2 regions of the Nonomuraea sp. NPDC049637 genome follow, and region 1 is predicted to be linked to the other one. Evidence: riboswitches for the same ligand, from Rfam matches in the RefSeq annotation. Region 1 holds a riboswitch; the other holds the start of a gene.

Region 1 (8,726 bases):
CCCTCGGAGCCCATCATCCGCACGTACGCCCACGAGATCGGCAGGATGCCCGCCGAGCCGTACGGGGCCGCCGAGACCGGGCCGACCGGGCTGCCGTCGCGCAGCGGGTGGCCGGGCAGGTAGGCCGCCAGGTGGCCGCGGACCGCGACCGGGCCGACGCCGGGGCCGCCGCCGCCGTGCGGGATGCAGAACGTCTTGTGCAGGTTGAGGTGGGACACGTCGGCGCCGAACTCACCCGGCTTGGCCAGGCCCACCAGGGCGTTGAGGTTGGCGCCGTCGACGTAGACCTGGCCGCCGGCCTCGTGCACCTTGGCGCACACCTCGGTGATCGACTCCTCGTACACGCCGTGCGTGGACGGGTACGTCACCATGATCGCGGCGAGCTTGTCGCGGTGCTTGGCGATCTTGGCGTCGAGGTCGGCCAGGTCGATGTTCCCGTCGCTGTCGCAGGCCACGACCACGACCCGCATGCCGGCCATGACGGCGCTGGCCGCGTTCGTGCCGTGGGCCGAGGACGGGATCAGGCACACGTCCCGCCCGGTGTCGCCGTTGGCCTGGTGGTAGGCGCGGATGGCCAGCAGGCCGGCGAACTCGCCCTGGGAGCCGGCGTTCGGCTGGATGGAGACGGCGTCGTAGCCGGTCACCTCGGCCAGCCAGCCCTCCAGGGTGCCGATGAGCTCCCGGTAGCCCTCGGTCTGGGCCTCCGGCGCGTACGGGTGCACGCCGGCGAACTCCGGCCAGGTGATCGGCTCCATCTCGGTGGTCGCGTTCAGCTTCATCGTGCACGAGCCGAGCGGGATCATCGAACGGTCGAGCGCGATGTCCTTGTCCTGGAGCCTGCGCAGGTAGCGCAGCATCGCGGTCTCGGAGCGGTGGCTGTGGAAGACCGGGTGGGTCAGGTAGTCCGACTCGCGCAGCAGCCCGTCCGGCAGCGCGTCGGCCTCCAGCGCCACCTCCTCGCGCTCGACGCCGAAGGCGGCCCACACCTTGACCAGCTCGGCCGCGCCGGTCTTCTCGTCGCAGGCGATCGAGACGTGGTCGTCGTCGGCCTGCCACAGGTTGACGCCCCGCTCGGCGGCGGCGGCCACCACCTCGGCGGCCCTGCCGGGCACGCGGACGAGCACGGTGTCGAAGAACTCGCCGTGCACGACCTCCAGGCCGGCCTCGCGCAGCCCGCCGGCCAGCGCGACGGCGTGCCGGTGCACGCGGTGCGCGATCCGGCGCAGGCCCTCGGGGCCGTGGTAGACGGCGTACATGCCGGCGATCACGGCCAGCAGGACCTGGGCGGTGCAGATGTTGCTGGTGGCCTTCTCGCGGCGGATGTGCTGCTCGCGGGTCTGCAGGGCCAGCCGGTAGGCGGGGTCGCCGTCGACGTCGACCGACACGCCGACCAGGCGGCCGGGCATCTGCCGCTGCAGGCCCTCGCGTACGGACATGTAGGCCGCGTGCGGCCCGCCGAACCCGAAGGAGACGCCGAAGCGCTGGGAGGAGCCGACGGCGATGTCGGCGCCCAGCTCGCCGGGGGCGGCCACGAGCGTGAGGGCCAGCAGGTCGGCGGCGGCCACGACGAGCGCGCCCGCCTCGTGCGCCCTGGCGGCCACGTCGCGGAAGTCGCGCAGGCGGCCCGAGGCGCCCGGGTACTGGACGAGCACGCCGAAGCACTCGGGCAGCTCGCCGTCGAGGTCGTGCTCGACCAGCGTGATGCCGAGCGGCTCGGCGCGGGTGGCCAGCACGGCTTTGGTCTGGGGCAGCGTGTCGGCGTCGACGACGAACACGTCGCTCTTGGACTTGCCGGCGCGGCGGGCCAGCGTCATGGCCTCGGCCGCGGCGGTGGCCTCGTCCAGCAGGGAGGCGCCAGCGACGTCGAGGCCGGTCAGGTCGGAGACGACCGTCTGGAAGTTCAGCAGCGCCTCCAGGCGCCCCTGCGAGATCTCCGGCTGGTACGGCGTGTAGGCGGTGTACCAGCCCGGATTCTCCAGCAGGTTGCGCCGGATGACGGCGGGCGTGACGGTGTCGTAGTAGCCCAGGCCGATCATGGAGGTCAGCACCCGGTTGCGGGAGGCCAGTTCGCGCAGCTCGGCGATGGCCTCGGTCTCGCTCGCGGCGGCCGGCAGCTTGAGCCGGTCCTTGACCCTGATGGCCTCGGGCACGGCCACGGCCACCAGATCGCCGACGGACTCGAAGCCCACGGCCTCGAGCATGCGCTGCTGCTCGGACTCCGATGGGCCGATGTGCCTGGACGAGAACGGCGGAGCGGACAGGTCGGTCATGGAGGTTGCCTCCCGAGGCTTGGAGACCGGCGCCAGGGCGCGGGCGAGTGCCGGATCTCCCCCTCTGTCATCGCGACGTCATCGCGACCTGAGAGCTTCACCCCACCGTGGGGCTTGCACCGTCGGTGAGGTGCGCCTGGCGGGCGCACCTGCTTTCCAGAGTTGCCTCACCCGAGCGGTACGGGATGCCTGAGAGATTCCGGGGAGGGTTGCTCCTTCGGCGCCCCAGGACCGAAGCCCAGGGACTCTCCCGCACGGGGTCATCAGCCTTACTCTGTCCTAGATTACTACGGTGTGTTCAGCGGTTCAGCTCACCCCGTGCGGCGTGCGCGACGCCGCTTGGCGAGCTCGTCAGCGGGATGGTCGGCCGGGACGGTGTCCTCGACCGCCGCCCGTTCCCCCGGCAGCTCCGCGAGGGAGCCCTCGACCTCTCGCCAGACCCGGCCGAGCGCGATGCCGAACACGCCCTGGCCGCCCTGGAGCAGATCGATCACCTCGTCGGCCGAGGTGCACTCGTAGACGCTGACGCCGTCGCTCATGAGCGTGATCTGCGCGAGGTCGGCGACCCCGCGGTCACGCAGATGCTGCACGGCGGTGCGGATCTGCTGCAACGACACCCCGGTGTCGAGCAGCCGCTTGACGACCTTGAGCACCAGGATGTCGCGGAAGCTGTAGAGCCGCTGCGAGCCCGAGCCGTGCGCGGCTCTTATCGTGGGCTCGACCAGGCCCGTGCGCGCCCAGTAGTCGAGCTGCCTGTAGGTGATGCCGGCCGCCGAGCAGGCTGTGGGCCCGCGGTATCCGATGTCGTCGGGCACGGTCGCAGGCTGCTCGTCGAAGAGCAGGCCCTGCTCTCCGGCACGCTGCCGCGCGCTCTCGCGCCGCACCGGATCTTCCTGGCCGGCCGTCTTTCCCTCGCCGCTGCTGACCGCCACGCGGACCTCCGGCTTTCTCTCATCCCATGGCCTGATCTGGGGGTTCGTAAAGGGCGACCACGGGTTTCACTTGCACCGTAGGACCGTGACCATGCTCAGTCAACGATCCGGCTCGGCGCGTCGTGAAGCGTAAATGCACTGAAATACCTACCCCGCCCTGCCGAAGTCCTCGGGAGTGATCGTGTCAAGGAACTCCCTGAACTTCTCCACCTCGTCCTCCTGGTCGTCAGGGATGATCACACCGGCCTCCTGGACGACCTCTTCGCTGGCGAAGATGCGCGCACCGGTGCGCAGCGCCAGGGCGATCGAGTCGGAGGGCCGGGCGCTGACCTCCACGCCGTTGGAGAACACCAGGTCGGCGAAGAAGATGCCGTCACGCAGGGCCACGATGTTGACCGCGCGCAGCCCGACGCCGAGCGCGCTCAGCACGTCCCTGAACAGGTCGTGCGTGAGCGGCCGGGGCGGCGGCTCCTCGGCCTGCGCCAGGGCGATCGCGGTCGCCTCGGTCATGCCGATCCAGATCGGAAGGAACCGTTCCCCGTGTGCCTCCTTGAGCAAGACGATCGGCTGATTTGTGGGCATCTCAACTCGAACGCCCACGACCTCCATCTGCAACACGGGCTGCTCCGTATTCGACCGGCCGGTCGCCCGGCACAGCTGTTGACTGGGTCGTTTCTGCTACACGCTTGTGTATTTCAACGTAACACCCGGCAGGCGTGGAATGTGCCCCGGCCTTCCAGCTCCGTGCCCTCAACGGCCCAGGACAGACCTGACGCCGAGGCGCACCAGGGAGGCGTGCAGGTCGAGCAGGAGGGTGGACAACTCCCTGGCAGCCTCGTCGGCCTCGCCGATGGCGCCGGGCGCGCGCCGCTTGAGTATGGGCGCGACGGTCTGCTCGACCAGCCCGCACTCCCGCTCGGCGGCGGCCTTGACCGCGCGCAGGTGGCGGGCGTGCAGGCCGAAACGGGCCAGGGCGCCGACGGTGCGCGCGATCTTCAGCGCCTCCTCGTCGTAGCGCCTGGCCACGGGGGCGAGCAGGCCGTAGTCCTCCAGCTCGGCGAGGGTCTCCTCGTCGATGCCGGCCGCCTCCAGCAGCTGGGCCCGGTCGTAGCGGATCTCCTGGGCCTGCTGCACCGCGCGCGGACGGCCGAAGCTCTCGGCCATCCTGTCCTTGATCACCCGAAGCGGCAGGTAGTGGTCGCGCTGCTCGGTCAGGATGAACCGCAACTGCTCGACGTGGAGATGGGTGAACTTGCGGTAGCCCGAGGGGCTGCGCTCGGGCTCGATCAGCCCCTCACCCTCCAAGAAGCGGATCTTGGACACGGTGACGTCGGGGAACTCGCCCTGCAGCAGGGCGAGCACCTCCCCGATGCTCATGTGCGAGCGTGCCGCCTGTGAGCTCATGCGCCGGCGTTGACCCTCATCAGGAAGACGAGGCGGAACTTGCCGATCTGCACCTCGTCTCCGGAGTGCAGGGGGACCTCCTCGATGCGCTCCCGGTTGACGTAGGTGCCGTTGAGGCTGCCCACGTCGCGTACGGAGAACTGGCCGCCGCGGTGGCGGTAGAACTCGACGTGGCGGCGCGAGACGGTGATGTCGTCGAGGAAGATGTCGCTCTCCGGGTGGCGCCCGGTCGTGGTGAGGTCCTTGTCCAGCCGGAACCGGCTGCCCTGGTTGGGCCCTCTGGTCACCGTGAGCAACGCCGTGCCGGGCGGGAGCTGTTCGACCAGCGCCCGTTCGGCCAGGAGCATGTCGCCTGTCTCAGCCTCGTACGCCTCGATTCCCGCGACCGAGATCGTCGACGTGGTGTCCCCGGAGACCTCGGGTCTGGTCAGCGGTGACCCACAGCGGGAACAGAAACGGGCATCCTCGGGGTTGGCGTGCCCGCACTGCGTGCAGTAGACGCTCGGCATCGATCGGCTCGGCCTCCTACCGCGAAGACGCGGCGACGGTGCTGGGGACGCGCCTGCCTTCGCTCTTCAAGTTTGCGAATGCCGCAACTTACGCTGATCAGCGGCAAAGGTCAAGGCGGGGCGCTGGACTGCGGTTCGGACGCTGACAAAGTTACCGCCGCCCCCACCCCGTGGTCCATGCCGCCGCGCGTTTCTACATTACGATCTTGCGGCACTCCGCGCGCACATCTCGGGCGAAGGCTTTTCCGCTACTCTACGTGATCAGACGGCCGCCTGCTCGACCACGCGGGCCCACCGTTCGAGCAACGCCTGCGCGCCGTCCATGTCGGGGGCCTCGGCCCACAGGTCGGTGACCGGCTCGGCGGCGGCGGGCAGGATCAGCACCCACGACCCGTCGTCGCGGGCGACGCGCACGCCGTCGGTGGTGTCCACGCGCCAGCCGTCGGGCTCGGCCTCGGCGGCCTCGATGACCGAGCGCATCACCGCGCCCTTGGCCGCCCACTGGGTCGGGACGCTCCGCCGCAGCAGCTTGACCTCGGGGATCCTGGCGTCGATCTGGCTGAGCGACAGCCGGGTGCGGGCCACCAGCCCCAGCAGGCGCATGAACGCGGCCAGGCCGTCGATGGCCGGGCTGAACTCCGGCACGACGAACCCGCCGCGCCCGTCGGCCGCGAAGATCATGTCGGGGCCCTGGGCGGCGGAGGTCAGGGCGTCGAGCGCGGTCGAGGTCCACTGCACCTGCACGCCGTGGAAGCGGCAGACCTGCTCGGCGACCCGGGTGGTGGTGACCGGCAGGGCCACCCGGCCGCCCCGGCGCTCGGCCGCCACCAGGTCCAGCACGACCAGCAGGGCGCGTTCCTCGCTGATGAGCTGGCCGGTCTCGTCCACCAGCGCGATGCGTTCGCCGACCGGGTCGAAGCGCACGCCGAACGCCGCCCGCGAGGAGCTGACCAGCTCCGACAGGCGTTGCAGGTCGCGGCGGCGCTCGGCCAGCGTCTCGGTGGGCGAGACGTCGTCCAGCCGGGCGTTGACGGTGAGCACCTCGACGCCGGCGCGGCTGAGCAGCGTGGGCATCACCAGGGAGGAGGTGCCGCCGGCGCAGTCGACCACGACCTTCATGTCCTTGACGCCGGTGACGCCGATGGCCCGCATCAGCTCGTGCGTGTAGCCCTCGACGGCCCTGGCCGGGTAGTGCAGCTCGGCGATCTCGCCGGGGAAGGCCCGCCGGTACTCCTGGCGGGAGAAGACGCGCTCCAGCTTGCGCTGGGCGGCCGGGGGCAGGTCGGCGCCGCGGTCGTCCATGATGACGATGTCGACGCTCTGCGGGTCGCCGGGCGTGGTGCGCAGGGCGATGCCGCCGGCGGCCGACTCGCGCGCGGTGTGGAAGCGGGCCACCGGCAGCGGCGCGGCTTCCAGGTCCAGGACGTTGATCGCGGCGGCGGTCAGGGCGCCGATGACGGCCCGCTTGAGCGCCCTGGCGGCCAGCGAGCAGTCGCGGGAGGTGACGACGTAGGCGCCCTTGCGCAGGGTGGTGGCGTACGCGCCGGCCAGCCGGACGCACAGCTCAGCGGTGATCTCGACGTTGACCAGGCCGCTGACCCCGCGCGGGCCGAACAGGTTGCGCTGGCCGCGCGACTCCCAGATGACGCTGGTGTTGACGACCGCGCCGGCCTCGATGGTCTTGAACGGGTAGACCTTGACGCCGCTGGAGACGTACGCCTCGGCCTCGATGACGCACTCGTCGCCGATGACGGCGTTCTCCTCGACGCGGGCGCCGCCCATCACGTCGGTGCTCTTGCCGATGACGCAGCCGCGCAGGTGGGCGCCGGGACCGAGGTAGACGTTGTCGTGGACGACCGCGCGGTGCAGGAAGGCGCCCTCGCGCACGACCGCGTTGTTGCCGAGCACGGTGTACTCGCGCAGCTCGGCGCCCGCCTCCACCTTGGCGTAGTCGCCGATCAGCAGCGGTCCCTTCAGGACGGCGTCGGGGTCGACCGTGGCCGAGTCGGCCACCCAGACGCCCGGGGAGAGCTCGAAGCCGCCGATGTCGAGGCGGACCCGGCCGGACAGCGCGTCGGCCTGGGCCTTGAGGTAGCTGGCGTGGGTGCCGACGTCCTCCCAGTAGCCGTCGGCGACGTAGCCGTAGATGGGGGCGCCGCGTTCCAGGAGGGCGGGGAAGACGTCCGAGGACCAGTCGACCGGTTCGCCGTCGGCGACGGCGTCGAGGATCTCGGGCTCCATGACGTAGATGCCGGTGTTGACGGTGTCGGAGAAGACCTGGCCCCAGGTGGGCTTCTCCAGGAAGCGCTGCACGCGTCCGCTCTCGTCGACGATGATGATCCCGAATTCGAGTGGGTTGGGTACGCGTTTCAGACCGATGGTGACAAGAGCCAAATTTTCGCGATGAAAACGGATCATGTCGGATAAGTCGATATCGGTGAGGGCGTCGCCGGAGATGACCAGGAAGCGGTCGTCGCGCAGGCGGGCGGCGGCGTTCTTGACGCTGCCCGCGGTGCCGAGCGGCAGGTCCTCCGTGGCGTACTGGAGGTTCATGCCCAGCTCGTCGCCGTCGCCGAAGTAGTTGCGCACGAGGGCGGCCAGGAACTGCAGGGTGACGACCGTCTCGGTGATGCCGTGCCGTTTGAGCAGGCGCAGGACGTGTTCCATGATCGGGCGGTTGGCCACCGGGAGCAGAGGTTTGGGCTGGTTGGCGGTCATCGGACGCAGCCGAGTCCCCTCCCCGCCCGCCATGACGACCGCCTTCACCCGATCACTCCTTCGTGGTCGCGGTTACGAGTTGGCGCACCTGCACCACATACAGGATCCCTGCCCACCAATACAGGCCCGTGCCCCAGAGCGCGAAGGCCCACCCGGCAATTCGCGCTATATCGGCATACCACCCGGTGTGGGAGGCGAGGAAGAGCAGCGGGAAGGCGTACATGAGGTTGAACATGGCGGCCTTGCCCAGGAAATGCACCTGAAGTGCCTTATATCCGTGTTTGCGAAGTACGGGGAACGAACAGGCGACGAAGAGCTCCCGCGCCACGATGACGGCCACCAGCCACCACGGGATGACCTCGCGCAGCAGCAACGCCAGGATCGTGGCGAAGACGTACAGCTTGTCGGCGGCCGGGTCGATCACCCGGCCGAGCTTGCTGGTCTGGTTGAACGCGCGAGCGATCTTGCCGTCGAGCCAGTCGGTGAACCCGGCCACGATGAGGATGGCGATGGCCCACCCGTCCGCCCGGGGCCCCAGAACCAACCAGAGGAACACGGGCACGCCGAGCAGGCGCAGGAAGCTCAGCAGGTTGGGAACCGTCCAGATCCGGTCCTCGGCGGAAGTTTCGCTCACGCAGAGACCCTACTGCGTGGAACTCCGGCACAGACGCCCCACCAGGGACCATTCCCCGCCCGCACTCCCCCGCCCGGACGCGGGGGCCGACGGGGGTTGGTGGCGTTTCGCGGCATGTGGGGGCGGGAAAAGGCTGGATGATCGATCCCCCCGCGTCGCCGGCCTGCCTTGGGGGGATCGGATGTGGCCCTGGGAGTCCGGCGTGCTGCGGGACGCGCCGGAGATCGCCTTGTTCCTCTGCCTGGCCCTCGGGTTCGCC
Region 2 (6,573 bases), on a different contig from region 1:
TGGCGTTCCTGGCCAGCGACGACGCCTCCTTCATCACGGGGGCCGAGTTCCTGGTGGACGGCGGCATCTCCGGCGCGTACGTGACGCCGCTGTGACCCGTCCGGTCATCGGCGTCACGACGTACGTCGAGCCCGCCCGGTTCACCGTGTGGGACCTGCCCGTCGCGCTGCTGCCGTACATGTACGTCGAGAAGATCGTCCAGGCCGGCGGGCAGCCCGTGCTGCTGCCGCCGGCCGGCGATCCCGCCCAGGTCGTGGGGCGGCTCGACGGTCTCGTCCTGGCCGGCGGCGGCGACGTCGACCCGGCCAGGTACGGCCGGGCGGCGCACGAGCGCACCGGCTACGTCCGGGAGTTCCGGGACGAGGCCGAGTTCGCCCTCCTGGCGGCGGCCCTGGAGGCCGGGCTGCCGTTCCTGGGCATCTGCCGCGGGCTGCAGGTGCTCAACGTGCTGCTCGGCGGCACCCTGCACCAGCACCTGCCCGACGTGACCGGGCACACCGGCCACTCCCCCGCGCCCGGCGAGTTCGGCCACCTGCCGGTCACGCCCGTGCCCGGCAGCCGCCTGGCCGAGGCGCTCGGCACGGACTCGGTGGCGGTCCCGCACTACCACCACCAGGCGATCGACCGGCTCGCCCCCGGGCTCACGGTCACCGCCACGTCCGGCGACGGGACGATCGAGGCGGTGGAGCTCGACTCCGGCGGCTTCGCGGCAGCGGTCCAGTGGCACCCGGAGGCGGGCGACGGATCGGCGCTCTTCGAGGCGTTCACGGCGGCCTGCTGAGACCGTTACTGGAAAGCTTCTTTACCTTTTCTGCGCCCTAAAATCCCGCGAAATCCCAGCTCAGAGGGCCATATCACCACGTTATAGGAAATTTGTTGGGTACCGGGTCGCGCCATCCCGGTGTCACCCTGTGTTCATCCCCAGCCGGCCGGGGCTCTTCCACTCCACACCCCCCTGAGGAGCCAGAGAGTGAACCCCAAACTCAGGTTGGGGGCTGCCGCAATGCTCGCGCTAGCCCTGACCACCAGCTCGCTGGTGGGCGCCACGAGCGCCACAGCCCAAGCGTCGCAGGTGGCCGATCCTCCCAGCCCCGACGAGCGCAGGAACGCGATCGCCACCGCACACAACGCGATCCTGGCCGACTCGGCGGCATTGCTGGCATCCGAGCAGGACACGTTCACGCTGACGTCGACCGTCGAAGGCGTCCGCGGCCTGCAGTACCTGACCTACGCCCGTAAGCACGCGGGCCTGCCCGTCTACGGCGGCGACGTGGTCGTCGCCACGGACGCCTCCGGCGCGGTGGTCGACACGGTCGCCACCGGGCAGCGCACGAAGATCGGGATCGGCACGAAGGCGAAGGTCACCGCGGCCCAGGCCGCCGTGACGGCCAGGGCCAAGGTGGCCAGGGTCGAGACCGTCGCCACGCCGGTGCTGTCCGTGCACGCCACCACGACGACCCCGCGGCTGGCCTGGGAGGTGCTCGTCACCGGCGCCAACGCCACCGGTCACGAGACCAAGCTCCACGTCTACGTGGACGCCCTGACCGGCAAGGTCATCGACGACTGGGACGAGGTGCGCGACGGCACCGGCAACAGCTACTACGTCGGCACCGTCACCATCGACACCAGCCCCTCGTACACGATGCGCGACCCCCGCAGGAGCGGTGTGGCGTGCGGCGGCCAGAACGGCACGCCGTACACGAAGACCACCGACACCTGGGGCAACGGCTCCGGCACGAACCTGGAGACCGCCTGCGTCGACGCCCTGTACGCCGCGCAGCGGGAATGGGACATGCTGAGCGCCTGGCTCGGCCGCAACGGCATCAACGGCCAGGGCGGCGGCTACCCGGCCCGCGTCGGCCTGGCCGACGTCAACGCCTACTGGAACGGCCAGTACGGCTCCTTCGGCCACAACTCCGCCAACTCCCAGCAGCTCACGTCGATGGACGTGGTCGGCCACGAGTTCGGCCACGGCATCTTCCAGTTCACCAGCGGCGGCTCGGGCAGCGGCAACGAGACCGGCGGCATGAACGAGTCCACCGGCGACATCTTCGGCGCGCTCACCGAGGCGTACGCCAACAACCCGAACGACCCGCCGGACTACCTGGTCGGCGAGGAGGTCAACCTCTCGGGGTCCGGGCCGATCCGCAACATGTACAACCCGTCGGCCCTCAGCCACCCGAACTGCTACAGCGCCTCCATCCCCAACACCGAGGTGCACGCGGCGGCCGGCCCGCAGAACCACTGGTTCTACCTGGTGGCCGAGGGCACCAACCCCTCGGGCAAGCCCGCCAGCACCCGCTGCGACAACGGCGCCGCGATCACCGGCATCGGCATCCGCAAGGCCGGTGAGGTGTTCATGTCCGCGCTGAACATGAAGACCCAGCCGTGGACGCACGCCAAGGCCAGGGTCGCCACCCTCCAGGCCGCCAAGACCCTGTACCCGGGCAGCTGCACCGAGTTCAACGTGGTCAAGAACGCCTGGGACGGCGTCAGCGTACGGGCCCAGTCCGGTGAGCCGACCTGCACGCAGGGCAGCAACGACTTCTCGGTCAACCTGAACCCCGCCTCCGGCAGCGTCACCCCCGGCCAGAGCACCACGACCACGGTGAGCACCACCGTGACCGGCGGCTCGGCGCAGTCGATCACCCTGCGGACCGGCACCCTGCCGGCCGGCGTGACCGCCTCGTTCAGCCCGGCCACCATCACCGCGGGGCAGAGCTCGACGCTGACGATCACCACCTCGGCGAGCAGCCCGCAGGGCACCCACTCGATCGCCATCACGGCCGACGGCGCCGACGTGGACCGCCAGGCCACCTACAACCTGCAGATCGGGCAGAGCTCGCCGAACGACTACTCCTTCGGCGTGACCCCGTCGTCGGCCTCGGTGCAGGCCGGTCAGTCGGCCACCGCCACGGTCAGCACGCAGGTCACCGCCGGCCAGGCGCAGAGCATCGCCCTGTCGGCGAGCAACGTGCCCGCGGGCGTGACGGTCAGCTTCAGCCCGTCCACGATCACCGCCGGGCAGTCGTCCACGGTGACGTTCGCGACCACGAGCGGCGTGACGCCCAGCACGTACACGATCAGCCTGAACGCCGACGGCGCGAGCGCCGACCACTCGGCCTCCTTCAGCCTGACGGTGGGCGGCGGCCAGGGCACCACGTGGCAGACGTACACGGCCTACACGGCCGGACAGACCGTCACCTACCAGGGCGCCAGCTACCGCTGCCTGCAGTCTCACACGAGCCTGCCGGGCTGGGAGCCGCCCAACACCCCTGCCCTCTGGCAGCCGGTCTAAGTCGCACGACCTGGGCGGCCACGCCGGGGTGGCCGCCCAACCCCCTTGAGGAGCCACAGAACGTGAACGCCATGCTCAGGCTGGGCGCCGCGGCCACCGCCGCGTTGGCCCTGACCCTCACCACGCCGGCCGGACCGGCCGGCGCCGCCGCCGACCCCGCGCCCGACATCCCCGTCGCGAACGTGACGGCGCATCTGAGCCAGTTGCAGTCCATCGCCACGAGCAACGGCGGCAACCGCGCCTCGGGCAGGCCGGGCTTCACCGCCTCGATGAACTACATCAAGGGCAAGCTGGACGCGGCCGGCTTCACCACCCGCGTGCAGAACTTCAGCGGCGGCAGCAACCTGATCGCCGACTGGCCGGGCGGCCCGGCCAACCAGACCGTGATGCTCGGCGCCCACCTCGACAGCGTCGCGGCCGGCCCCGGGATCAACGACAACGGTTCCGGCTCGGCCGCGCTCCTGGAGAACGCCCTCACCCTCGCCGCCCGCAAGCCCACCCTCACCAAGCACGTGCGGTTCGGCTGGTGGGGCGCCGAGGAGGCGGGCATGGTCGGGTCCAGGTACTACGTGCAGAACGGCGGCGCGAGCGGCGTCGAGGTGTACCTGAACTTCGACATGATCGCCTCGACCAACGCCGGCTACTTCGTCTACGACGACGACGCGGCGATCCAGCGCACCTTCAACGACTACTTCGCCACCATCGGCCTGCAGACCGAGGGCGACAGGGAGGGCGACGGCCGCAGCGACCACGCCTCGTTCAAGAGCGCGGGCGTCCGGGTCGGCGGCCTGGCCACGGGGGCCGGGGCGGTCAAGAGCTCGGCCCAGGCCGCCAAGTGGGGCGGCTCGGCCGGGCAGGCGTTCGACCGCTGCTACCACAGCGCCTGCGACAGCTACCCGAGCGCCATCAACACCACGGCGCTCGACCGCAACTCCGACGCCATCGCGTACGCCATATGGAAGCTCGCCGTGGGCACCAGCACGCCCACGGAGAACGACTACTCGATCTCGGTGACCCCGTCGTCGGCATCGGTCCAGGCCGGTCAGTCGGCTACCGCGGCGGTCAGTACCCAGGTCACGTCCGGCCAGGCGCAGAGCGTCGCGCTCTCCGCCGGGAACGTGCCGAGCGGGGTCACCGTCTCCTTCAGCCCGTCCACGGTGCAGGCGGGCCAGTCGTCCACCGTCACGATCGCCACCACCAGCGGCGTCGCGGCGGGGACGTACACGATAGGGATCAACGGCGACGGGACGACGGCGGACCACTCCGCGTCCTTCACCCTGACCGTCGGAGGGGACGGCCAGGGCACCACCTGGACGGCCTACAAGTCGTACACGGCCGGAGACGTCGTCACCTACCAGGGGGTCAGCTACCGCTGCCTCCAGGCGCACACCAGCCTGCCGGGCTGGGAGCCGCCGAACGTGCCCGCCCTCTGGGCACGGGCCTGATCCGGCCTGACCTCAGGGTCTGATCCTCGGACCTGATCCACGGGCCTGATCCTCGGGCCCGAGCCCCGCGCGGGCCGGTCACCGCCGGCCCGCCCCGAGCTGCCGCGTGCGAGCTGACCTGCCATGACCGGCTCGCGCGCGGCCACCAACGCGGCCGCGACCCCGCCTCTCCGGGGCCGCGGCCGCTTTTCGCTGCGTGCGGGATGTCGCGGATGCGGCGGATGGCGGAGGGCGAAGCGCGACAACACCCCCATGACGGCACTAGGCTGACGGACATCACCGGCGAAACCGTGCGGGAGAGCACCCTGACAGCCGGTCAGGGTCCCTGAAGGAGCAAGCCCTCCCCGCGAACCTCTCAAGGCAAAGGACCGCGCGGCAGCCCTGTAAGGCGTTCTTACGGGGAGGTGACCTCTGGAAAGCAGGCCCTCGGGGCCTCGCCGAAGGTGAAAGTCCGGTAAAACTCGGGCGAAGCTCTCAGGCATCCATGACAGAGGGGGAGGATGCTGGCATCCAATCCTGTCCTGAGGTGCGACAAATGTCCCGACCTACGCCGCTACGAGACGTCCACGAGGCCCTAGGCGCCACGCTGACCGACTTCGCCGGATGGCTCATGCCGCTCCGGTACGGCAGCGAGTCGGCGGAGCACAAAGCCGTCCGCGAGGCGGCCGGGTTGTTCGACCTCTCGCACATGGGCGAGATCTTCCTGACCGGTCCGCAGGCCGCAGAGGCCCTCGACTACGCACTGGTCGGCCACCTGTCGGCGCTCGCGCCCGGCCGGGCCAGGTACACGATGATCGTGGACGAGCGCGGCGGGGTGCTCGACGACCTCATCGTCTACCGACTGGCGGACGAGGAGTTCATGGTGGTGGCCAACGCCTCGAACTCCGACAAGGTCGCGGATGAGCTGAAAAATCGTACTAAGTCGTATGACGTGGCGGTCGATGACCGCTCCCAGCAGTACGCCCTCATCGCGATCCAGGGCCCGAAGGCCCAGGAGATCCTGGCCACGCTCACCGACGCCGACCTCGACAATCTCAAGTACTACGCGGGCCTGCCCGGCGTGGTCGACGGCCGCCAGGCGCTCATCGCCCGCACCGGCTACACCGGCGAGGACGGCTTCGAGCTGTTCGTCGCCAACCAGGACGCCGTGCCGCTCTGGCGCGCCCTGGAGGCCGCAGGCGAGCCGCACGGGCTGCGGGCCGCCGGTCTGTCCAGCCGCGACACCCTCAGGCTGGAGGCCGGCATGCCGCTCTACGGCAACGAGCTGAGCTCCGACCTGACCCCGTTCGACGCGGGGCTGGGCAGAGTGGTGAAATTCGACAAGCCCGGTGACTTCGTCGGCAGGGCGGCACTGGAGGCGGTCAAGGACGACCAGCCCCGCCGCCGCCTCGTCGGCCTGGTCGCCCAGGGCCGCCGGGTGCCGCGTCACGGCTACCCGGTCACCCGCGACGGCGCCGTCGTCGGCGAGGTCACCAGCGGTGCGCCCTCCCAGACCCTGGGCAAGCCCATCGCGATGGCCTACGTGGACGCCGGGGCCGACACAGGTCTGGCCGTGGACATCCGGGGCAGCCATGAACCTATGGACCTGGTCGAGCTGCCCTTCTACAGGAGGAACAAGTGAGCAACATCCCTGACGACCTGAACTACACCAAGGAGCACGAGTGGGTGTCGGGCGTGGACGACGGCATCACCGTGACCGTCGGCATCACGGCCTTCGCCGCCGAGGCTCTTGGTGACGTCGTCTTCGTGCAGCTCCCCGAGGTCGGTTCGACCGTCGAGGCGGGTGACTCGGTCGGCGAGGTGGAGTCCACCAAGTCGGTGAGCGAGATC

Evidence for each region. A riboswitch is a leader RNA that binds a small molecule or an ion and turns the genes downstream of it on or off. The one in region 1 is predicted to bind glycine.
Region 2: another riboswitch for glycine. It lies ahead of gcvT (glycine cleavage system aminomethyltransferase GcvT); the one in region 1 lies ahead of gcvP (aminomethyl-transferring glycine dehydrogenase).

What each region holds. Positions count from the first base shown of each region.
Region 1 is NZ_JBFAOM010000043.1:1,068-9,793, reverse strand. Features, by position in the region: gene gcvP (aminomethyl-transferring glycine dehydrogenase) at 1-2,270, opposite strand, end outside; glycine riboswitch at 2,437-2,533, opposite strand; gene AB0J71_RS39070 (MerR family transcriptional regulator) at 2,582-3,202, opposite strand; gene AB0J71_RS39065 (bifunctional nuclease family protein) at 3,350-3,820, opposite strand; gene AB0J71_RS39060 (MerR family transcriptional regulator) at 3,953-4,579, opposite strand; gene AB0J71_RS39055 (FHA domain-containing protein) at 4,603-5,115, opposite strand; gene AB0J71_RS39050 (mannose-1-phosphate guanyltransferase) at 5,377-7,881, opposite strand; gene AB0J71_RS39045 (CDP-alcohol phosphatidyltransferase family protein) at 7,886-8,467, opposite strand; partial or broken gene AB0J71_RS39040 (hypothetical protein) at 8,649-8,726, shown strand, end outside.
Region 2 is NZ_JBFAOM010000102.1:1-6,573, reverse strand. Features, by position in the region: gene AB0J71_RS49410 (3-oxoacyl-ACP reductase) at 1-95, shown strand, start outside; gene AB0J71_RS49405 (gamma-glutamyl-gamma-aminobutyrate hydrolase family protein) at 92-781, shown strand; gene AB0J71_RS49400 (M4 family metallopeptidase) at 1,004-3,298, shown strand; gene AB0J71_RS49395 (M28 family peptidase) at 3,370-4,743, shown strand; glycine riboswitch at 5,027-5,124, shown strand; glycine riboswitch at 5,145-5,244, shown strand; gene gcvT (glycine cleavage system aminomethyltransferase GcvT) at 5,279-6,364, shown strand; partial or broken gene AB0J71_RS49385 (glycine cleavage system protein H) at 6,361-6,573, shown strand.